Regions from separate parts of the Micromonospora sp. RTGN7 genome, predicted to be linked through region 1. Evidence: riboswitches for the same ligand, from Rfam matches in the RefSeq annotation. Region 1 holds a riboswitch; the other holds the start of a gene.
What was found. Region 1 has a riboswitch for cyclic di-AMP ahead of SNR22_RS22445 (C39 family peptidase). Riboswitches for the same ligand answer to the same signal wherever they lie in the genome.

Region 1 (4,872 bases):
AGGTCTTCCCGGTCGTGCGGTCGCTGGAGTTCTGGATGGGCGTGGCCGCGGCCGAACTGCTGCGTCGGGGACGCTGGCGGGGCCCCGGCCTCACCGCCGCCAGCATCATCTTCGCGCTAACCTGGATCGCCGCCGCGCAGTGGATCCGCGCCGAGCTGTGGGCGGCTCTGCTCGCCGCGGCGTACCTGCTGGTCATCGTCGCCGCAGCCGACGCGGACGTGCGCGGCGTGCGGACGCCGTGGCGGTCCCGGCCGATGGTCTGGCTCGGCGAGGTCTCCTTCGCCTTCTACCTGGTGCACGTCTTCGTCATGGTCACCGTCCTGCGGCTGTCTGACCGGCTCGGGGTGGGGCTGCCCGGCTGGTGGGGGCCGCTGGCCGTGGTCGGCTTCCTGGCGGTGAACCTTGGGCTGGCCGCGCTGTTGCACCGGTGGGTCGAGATGCCGCTGACCCGCCGGCTCGGGGCGTCCCGCCGCCCCCGACCCCCGGCCGCCGAGACCGGTGCCGGCGCAACACCCTCTGCCGGTGACCCACCGGCGGTCCCCGTGCCGGAGCCCACCGGCGAGTACGTCACCCTCTCCGAACGACGCTGACGCCCCCGCGTCCCTCCCCGATGGCCTCCCGGCCCCCTCCCGGTGGCTTCTGGCCGCCCGCGACCGGGTGCCGTCCGGCCCGGAGGGCGGCCATCCCGGGCGTTCCGGGCGGTCGGCCCACCTTTCCGGTGAAGACCGGGCGATCGGGACGTCACGACACGCCCGGCGGTGGTGCGTCGTGCGGTCGGTTTCGGTAGCGTGACCGTGTGCTGCCCGTCGCGCTGACCTGTCCCCTCTGGTGGGTCGCGCGCTGGACCGCCCGGATGCTGACCAGCCTTGCCGTCGCGGTCGCCTTCTCGCTGGGTGCCGGGCCGCTGCCCATCGATGCGGCGCTGCCCGTCGGCGCCGCCCCCGACGCCGCAGCCCCGGCCTGGTCTCCCGCCGGCGCACTTCCCGCCAGCGGGGTGCCCACGGTCGGCTCCGCCCCGGCCGTCAGAGTGTTCCCGCTCGGCTCCGGCCGGGCCGCCGCCGCCCCGGCCGGCTGGATCCCCGTCGGCGCGGTCCCGGTCGGCCCGGCGGGTCGGCCCGTGCTCCGCCCGGCCACGCCACGGCGGGCGCCGGCCGGCCTCGCCCCGGCCACCGTCGGCTCCCGCGCGCCACCGCGCGGCTGACCCGCCCGCGGGCCGCGCCCGCGACGCCGTCGTCTCCGCACCTCACCACCGCACCGATCCGCCCGGCCCCGGCGGCGCCCCGCGCCCCCACTCCGCGGCGTGCGGTCCCGCCTTCCGCAGCCTCTTTCCGTAGGTGCCGACCATGGACATCGTTCTCTACCAGTTCCTCGTCGAGGTGCCGCTGGCCGCCGCCATCTGGTCGGTGCTGCTCGTGGTGGCGCTCACCGTGCTCACCGTCCTGGTCGCCCGCCCGGAGCGGGACCGGCCGACGGACGAGCCCGCCCCGCCCGCCGTCGATCTGGCCGCGCAGGAGGCCGTCGACCTGCGCCGGTACGCCGAGGAGGTGGCGGTGGCCGCCGCCGGGGCGGCCCAGACGGCCCGGCGACGCCGCGACGCGTGGCTCGCGGCCCAGGACACGGTCGAGCGGGCCTGGCAGGCGTACGACGAGGCGGAGGCCGCCGCCCGGCGTCTCCGTGGCGCGCATGCCCTGCCGCCGCCGCGCACCCCGCGTACCCCCGCCGAGTACGCCGCCCGCGAGCGCTGGCTGCACCACGCCGCCACCGCCGCCCACCTGCGCGGCGAGCTGTCCATCCGAGAGCTCTGCGACGTCTTCGCGCACCGGGGCGGCTGGGATCCCCGGCTGCACCCGGTGGAACAGGAGGTCGTGCTGGCCCGTGCGGTGCGGGACGGAAAGCAGTCCGGGTACCGGGCGGCGGCGGCCCGGGAGCGAACGGCGTGGCGGGACGCCGACCTGGCCGCCGAGGCCGCTGTGGCGCTCTCCGCCGAGGCGTACGCCGCCGCGCAGCGGGCCCGCCCGGTCGTGGCGCCCGCCGCGCGGGCGGCCACGGCGCCAGCCCGACCGGCCGTTCCGGCCGCCGCCCGCTGGCGTCCGGCCCGCATCGGCTGACCCCACCGCCCCGGCCCTCGGTCGTGCCGGCCCTCGCCCCGGTTGCCCGGTTTTTGGTCGTGCCCGGCCCCGCCTGTGTGCCCTGATCCCGTGAGCCCGGTCACATCGACGCGGAAACGGGCACCGGCGCCGTGCCGGCCCAAAGCCGACGCAATTCGCCGACGATCACGACCGGTTGTCCGATTGTTCGCCCTCCGCGCCGGATAGGGCCCTCATCCTATTGAGCCGCGTCAGTTCATCTGTCCACCGAAAGAAAGCTGAATGGCGCATGTTTAAGCAGGTGGCGGTGGGTTGGCAGGCTTCCGGCCGGCCAGTAATGTCGGGCCGTCTGGTGCGGTAACCGATCGCAAGAGGCGACGCCGCGCCGACCCGCTCAATCGTGAAATTTACGAACCGGGGAACCAGTGCACGTTGGGGTGAATCCGCGGGCTTCGGCCCATGGTAGGGCGATCTTCCCGCCCGAATCCGTCAGCTAACCCGGTAGGCGGTCTCGGAAGGAGTGCCATCCTCGTGCAGCACGATTCCACCCCTCGGTTGTTCCTCCCACACGGTGCCGTGGTGCCCGCGTCCGTCGCCCCAGGGCTGACGAGCTGACCGTCGCATCCGCCCCGCGCCCGCCTGACCGGGCGTCTGTTCAGAGCGGTCCCCACCGGCCTACGGGCGTGTCGTCCGCGCCGTCATACGGCGACGTACGCCCGGGTGCCTCCGCTCTCCACCCCCGTCCCTGGAGGAACACGTGAACGATCACCTCAAGCGGCAGTTGCGGCGGCTCGCCGGCGAGCGCCCGTACCAGGTCGTCGCCGGTTCGGCCGTGGCGCTGGTGCTGGCCTCCGGCACCAGCGCGCTGCTGGCCGGCTCCGATGACGCCCCCGCCCCCCGACACACCACGGCGGCCGCAGCCGAGATCGCGCCCCGCCTCGACGGCACCGTCAGCCGCGCCCAGGCCCGGGCCACCGCGAGTGCGTCGCCGAGCGCCACGCCGTCGCCGAGCGCCACCTCGGCGACCCCGGATCCCGATCTGACCACCAAGGCCGCCCCGCGCAAGACCACGGCGAAGCCGGCCGCCTCGAAGTCGCCGTCGTCGAAGGTCCTCGACTACGACTACGCGGCCCAGACCACCTACTACTACTGCGGCCCCGCGGCGGTGCGTAACGCGCTCTCCGCCACTGGCGTCAAGAGCACCCAGGACGCGCTGGCAGCCGACCTCGGCACCACCGAGATGGGCACGAACTCGGCCGCTGACACCACCCGGGTGCTCAATGAGATGGTCGAGGGCGACAACCCGTACCGCACCCGGATGATCTCGGGTGGCTCCGCTACCTCGGCCCAGATCGACCGGCTCCAGGCCGACGTGGTGAAGGCGGTCGCCGCCGGCCGGGGGGTCGTGGCGAACATCGCCGGGGACGCCACCGACGTCAACGGCGGCTGGCACTCCTTCCCCGGTGGTCACTACATCGCCGTCGTCGGCTACCGCAACGACGGCCGCACCGTACGCATCGCCGACTCGGCTGACCCGTCCCTCCCGTCGTACTGGGTCAGCACCATCACCCTGGCCCACTGGACGGCCACCAGAGGCTACTCGGCCTAACACCCACCCCACCCCGGTATCGGCCCGGGCCAGGACAGCCTGGCCCGGGCCGATCCCTGCCTTGGCCCCGGCCCGGTCCGGGCCGGCCTTGTCCGGGCCGGACCGCGGTCAGGGGGTGGGGGTGAGGGGGGAGCGGGGGGCGCGGGGAAGCGGTGGGGTTGCGGTGGGGGTCAGTTCCTGGCGGGCCGCTGACAGGAACGCCTCGGCATACTCCTGCGCAGGGAAGTCGCCCAGGTAGCGGGCGCGGGTGGTCCAGCGAGTCGCCGCCCGGGAGTCGCTGTCCAGCAGGTCGACCAGCACCTCGTCGAGGTTGGCCGCGTCGCGCCGCAGCACGTAGCCCGAGCCGGCCAGCGGGAACCGCTCGACGAACCGGTCGCCGTCGCCGCCCATGTCCGTCACCGCGTACGGCTTGCCGGAGTAGAGGTAGTCGGAGATGACCCCGGATACGTCCGACACCAGCGCGTCGGAGCGGTTCACGCACTCGACCAGGGACAGCTCCCGGCTGGCCGCCGCGCCCCAGACGTGCTGCCGCCCGGTGCGGGCCCGGTCCGCGGCCAGCAGCTCCGTGAGCCGGGCGAGCTGCCGCGCCGACGCCGGGTTCTGCGCGGTGTACGGGTGGGCGCGAAGGATCACCGTCGCGCCCCGGGCCAGCAGCCCGCGCAGGATCGTCCCGGCTACCGGCAGGGAGCAGTAGTTCGCGTCGGCGTGGTGCCCGGTCCAGGTCGGGGTGTAGAGCACCGTCGGGTTGCCCAGGCCGGTGACCGGCTCCCGGCGTACCTCGATCGACTCGACCTGCGGGCGGCCGACCACGACGAACTTCTCCGCCGGGATGTCCACCCCGGCGCGGGCGTACCGGTCGATCGCGGCCGGACCGGCCACGAAGATCCGGTCGAAGATCGCCGAGACCGGGTTGGCGCTGGGCGCCTTGTCGCTGTCGCCGTGGTGGATCTGCACGTGGGTGAGCTGGGGGAACCGGATGCAGTGGCTGTTCTTCGCCCCGTGGTTGACGTAGAACGCCACCCTCAGGCTCGGCACCAGCGCCTCGTCCATCGTCTTCAGGGTGGGGCAGTAGACCACCGGCGCGGTGGTGGCCGCGGCGATCGGGGCGAGGAACTCCGGCTCCCGCACCATCACGAGGAACGGCCGGCCGATCCGCTCCAGGTACGGCAGCCACAT
Region 2 (4,872 bases), on a different contig from region 1:
GGCGGAGGCGCGCCAGCTGCTCCAGCTGATGGTCCATTCGATCTATTCGAACAAGGACGTCTTCCTGCGCGAACTCATCTCCAACGCCTCCGACGCGCTGGACAAGCTGCGCCTGGAGTCCCTGGTCGACAAGGATCTCACGGCCGACGTCTCCGACCTGCACGTCGAGATCGAGGTCGACCGCGAGGCGCGCACCCTGACCGTCCGGGACAACGGCATCGGCATGTCCCGCGACGACGTCGTCAGCCTGATCGGCACCATCGCCAAGTCCGGCACGGCCGAGCTGCTGGCCAAGCTGCGCGAGTCGAAGGACGCGGCCGGGTCCGCGGACCTGATCGGGCAGTTCGGGGTCGGTTTCTACGCCACCTTCATGGTCGCCGACAAGGTGACCCTGGTGTCCCGCCGCGCAGGGGAGGCCGAGGGCACCCGCTGGGAGTCCACCGGCGAGGGCACGTACGTCGTGGAGACCATCGACGATGCCCCGCAGGGTACGGCAGTCACCGTCCACCTCAAGCCGGAGGACAGCGACGACCACCTGTACGACTACGCCGCCGACTGGAAGATCCGCGAGATCGTCAAGCGGTACTCCGACTTCATCGCCTGGCCGATCCGGATGACGGTGCAGCGCCCGGGCGAGGACGGGGCGACCACCAGCGAGGTGCAGACCCTCAACTCGATGAAGGCGCTCTGGGCCCGCCCGCGCAGCGAGGTCGACGAGGCCGAGTACAACGAGTTCTACAAGCATGTCAGCCACGACTGGGCCGACCCTCTCGAGACGATCCACATGAAGGGCGAGGGCACCTTCGAGTACGAGGCGCTGCTCTTCCTGCCCTCGCACGCCCCGGTCGACCTGTTCGCCCCGCAGGCCCGTCGCGGGGTGCAGCTCTACGTCAAGCGCGTGTTCATCATGGATGACTGCGACGCGCTGATGCCGAACTACCTGCGCTTCGTCAAGGGTGTCGTCGACGCGCACGACCTGTCGTTGAACATCTCCCGGGAGATCCTCCAGCAGGACCGCCAGATCCAAGCGGTCCGCCGCCGGTTGGTGAAGAAGATCCTCGCCACCGTCAAGGAGATGAAGGCCAACGAGGCCGAGAAGTACCACACCTTCTGGGCGGAGTTCGGCCCGGCGCTCAAGGAGGGCCTGCTCGACGACCCGGACAACACCGAGGCGATCCTCGACGTCGTCTCCGTCGCCTCCACCCACGACCCGGCGGAGCTGACCGGCCTGCGTGACTACGTGGAGCGGATGAAGGACGGCCAGGGCGACATCTACTACATGACCGGGGATTCCCGGTCGATGATCGAGAACTCGCCGCACATCGAGGCGTTCCGGGCCAAGGGCTACGAGGTGCTCATCCTCACCGACCCGGTGGACGAGGTCTGGGTGGAGCGGGTCGGGCAGTTCGACGGCAAGCCGCTGCGTTCCATCGCCAAGGGCCAGGTCGACCTGGACACCGAGGAGGAGAAGCAGGAGACTGAGGCCGCCCGCGAGCAGCAGCGCCAGGAGTACGCCGAGCTGCTGACCTGGATGACCGAGAAGCTCTCCGGCAGCGTCAAGGAGGTGCGGCTCTCCACCCGGCTGACCAGTTCGCCGGCCTGCGTGGTGGGCGACGCCCACGACATCACGCCGACGCTGGAGAAGATGTACCGGGCGATGGGCCACGAGGTGCCGCAGGTCAAGCGGATCCTGGAGCTCAACCCGGGGCACCCGCTGGTCGAGGGGCTGCGCAAGGCCCACGAGCAGGACGCCGCCGGGTCCGATGCGCTCACCGACACCGCTGAGCTGCTGTACGGGATGGCGTTGCTCGCCGAGGGCGGCGAGTTGGCCGACCCGTCCCGCTTCACCCGCATCCTCGCCGACCGGCTGGCCCGTACCCTGTAGCCGCCGAAACGCCCCGCGCGCCGGGCTCCCGGTCGACACCGTCGACCGTGGATGCCCGGCGCGCGTCGTTCACACCCCTCTCGTGCGGGTCCTCGGGCGGCGGAGCGGACGGGAAAATGAGGCCAGCCCGCGTGGACGGCGGGCGGTCGAGGTGTGGCGGCCGGCCTGGGTGCAACTGGCACCCGGGGAGTTGAGCTGCGCGACCGACACCGCCGTCGCCGGGCTCGGTCCACGCCCGTCCCACTGAGCCTTCGGCGTTCACCGACGGTGTCGGGCGTCCGATGTGCGCTATCGGACCGACATAACGCTGAGTAGCGTCCCGAGGTGCCCGATCGCCTTGCATCCTGATCGAACTCGGACCTCTGATCGCCCTGCATGGCTGGTACCGCCTCGCAAGTCGACGGTGCGGCCGTTCGCTCGAGCGGGTGAAGAACTTCACAAGAGGTGGGCAATCATCACCGACGGTGCCTAACGTCGATCGAGTCCGCCAACGCGGTCACCACGGTCGGTAACGCCTAATCCTGCCGCCGGCCGTCGGTTTCCTTTGATCCATGGCAGGAGCGGGGGAACCACACGTTCCTCGGTGCATCGCACCTCGGGGTGAAGCCGCCTGTGGCGGCCGGGCTCCTCGGCCCGAACCCGACAGCTCACCTCGTCGGCGTGGAGGAATCACACATGGCTACTGAACACACCGCCCGACACCGTCGGGTCACCGCTCGCCGCGCCGCCGTCGGTACCGTCGCGGCGGGCGCCGTCGCCGGGGCCGTCGCCCTCTTCGGCCCGGCCGCGCCGGCCCAGGCCGCGGTCAACTGGGACGCGATTGCCCAGTGCGAGTCCAGCGGCAACTGGCACATCAACACCGGCAACGGCTACTACGGCGGCCTCCAGTTCTCGGCGGGCACGTGGGCCGGCTACGGCGGCAAGAAGTACGCCGCCCGCGCCGACCTGGCCACCCGCGGCGAGCAGATTCGTATCGCCGAGAAGGTGCTCGACGGGCAGGGCATCGGGGCGTGGCCGACCTGCGGCAAGAAGGGCGGCTCGACGAAGGCCAGCCCCAGGTCGGAGAACTCGGAGTCGAAGGCCGCCCCGAAGGAGCGGTCCACGCGGACCGAGAAGCCGGCCTCGCGCAGCAAGCGGGACACCACGAAGAGCACCACGAAGAGCACCACGAAGAGCGCACCGACCGGTGGCGGAAAGACCTACGTGGTCCGGTCGGGCGACACCCTGTCCGAGATCGCCGGGGCCCAGAGCGTGCGGGGCGGCTGGCGCGCGCTGTGGGAGAAGAACGAGCGGGTCGTGGGCGAGCACCCGAACCTGATCTTCCCGGGTCAGCGGCTCAGCCTCTGACCCACCCGGGGCGGGTCGGTTCGACCCGGCACCCCGCAAGGCCAAGCGCCCGGCCGGTCCTCCGGCCGGGCGCTTGGCAGTCCCCCCGGGGCACCGACAACCCGGCCCCTCGACTGGGCGGGCTTGGGCGCGGGGTGGGGCAGGCCCCGTGCACGTCGCCGCGATCAACGAGCGGCGGTAACCGACTTCGACACGGACCCTGGCGGGGCAGGCGTCCAGACGGCCCGGGTGCCGGATGGGTCATGCCCACTCGTCCCCTTTGCTCTGCTGCCGTCACCGCAACGACCAGTACCGCGCAGTCGCCTCACAGGCCAGCACGAGCGGACGGCAGGAACCGTCGCGGTCCCCGCGTGTCGCGCAGGGGGCAGCAGAGCAAAGGCGCCAGTGCAGGTGTCACCGGCGGATCGGCGGCGACGCTGGCGCCGAATCAGCACACGATCACGAGAAAACGGGTCGGCGGGCGGCGCCGATCACGGGCAGGCTGTCGCGATGTCGCGCCCCACCACCGCCCTGCTCGACGACCTCGACGACCTCGACGACCTGCCGTACCGGCAGCGGATGACCACGCGCTCGCCGCCCGGGCCCGGCCCCTCGCCGCCGCCGGCAGGCTGGCCGCGGTGCTCGCGGAGCTGCGCGCCGGTTGGCTCACGGCCGACGACCTCCGCCCGCTGCTCACCGACGCGCCGGCCGACCTGCGCCGGCTGGTGTACCGGTCGCTGCGCGCGTCCCGCCGACCGGATCGTCGACGCGGTCCGCGACCGGTTCGGCGACAGCGAGACATACCGGCCACGGTCTTCAACGGCGCCCGGCGAAGTCGCGCCCGCCGCAGCACAGTCGCCTCGACGTGGTCCAGCCAGCGGACCTCACTCTCCAGCGTGGAGATCAGTTGTCGTACCCGGCGGGCACGATGCGGAACATGTCTGAGCCATATCCGCATCGACACCACGCCATCGACTACATGGAGTTCACGGTCACCGACCTCGACCTGGCCAAGCGCTTCTACGCCGAAGCGTTCGCCTGGCAGTTCAACGACTACGGGCCGGGGTACGCCGGCATCCGGAGCCCGCACGGTGACTCCGCGCCCGAAGTCGGCGGTCTGTGTGCGGATCAGGAAGTCCGGGCGGGTGGCCCGTTGGTGCTGCTCTACTCGGCAGACCTGGACCGGTCCGTGCAGGCGGTGAAGGACGCCGGCGGCCAGGTGGTGGGGCCGTACGAGTTCCCCGGTGGCCGCCGGTTCCACTTCACCGACCCGAGCGGCAACGAACTGGGTGTCTGGTCCGAGCTGTAGCGGGCGCGGATCTCCCCAGGCTCCGCTTCTTCGGCGTCATGGCGGGTCACCCCGGTCCGGCCTGAAGTCGCTGACCGCCGCCGCCCTGCCGACGGGGGGACGTCACCGCGGGGGCTCGTGCTCACCGGCGCGGACGACGCGGCTCGGACAGCCGTAGGGCGTTGCAGACGTCGGCGACGTCGGTGACCGCCCAGGCCAACTCCCCGGCGGCCCGCCGGGCCCGCGGGTCGGCGACGATGCCGGTGAGGATGACGACCCGGTTCTGCACGCTGACCCTGACCGGCTCGTGGCGGACGGTCGGGTCGCCGCCGAGCCGCCGGGCGACGGCGGCGGCGAGCCGGGCGTCCTCATC

Region 2: another riboswitch for cyclic di-AMP. It lies ahead of SNR22_RS21935 (transglycosylase family protein); the one in region 1 lies ahead of SNR22_RS22445 (C39 family peptidase).

Annotation. Positions count from the first base shown of each region.
Region 1 is NZ_JAPZLF010000017.1:67,997-72,868, forward strand. Features, by position in the region: gene SNR22_RS22430 (acyltransferase) at 1-590, shown strand, start outside; gene SNR22_RS22435 (hypothetical protein) at 797-1,201, shown strand; gene SNR22_RS22440 (hypothetical protein) at 1,344-2,108, shown strand; cyclic di-AMP (ydaO/yuaA leader) riboswitch at 2,469-2,610, shown strand; gene SNR22_RS22445 (C39 family peptidase) at 2,833-3,696, shown strand; gene SNR22_RS22450 (CDP-glycerol glycerophosphotransferase family protein) at 3,805-4,872, opposite strand, start outside.
Region 2 is NZ_JAPZLF010000016.1:82,032-86,903, forward strand. Features, by position in the region: gene htpG (molecular chaperone HtpG) at 1-1,885, shown strand, start outside; cyclic di-AMP (ydaO/yuaA leader) riboswitch at 2,388-2,561, shown strand; gene SNR22_RS21935 (transglycosylase family protein) at 2,561-3,232, shown strand; gene SNR22_RS21940 (VOC family protein) at 4,149-4,520, shown strand; gene SNR22_RS21945 (BON domain-containing protein) at 4,642-4,872, opposite strand, start outside.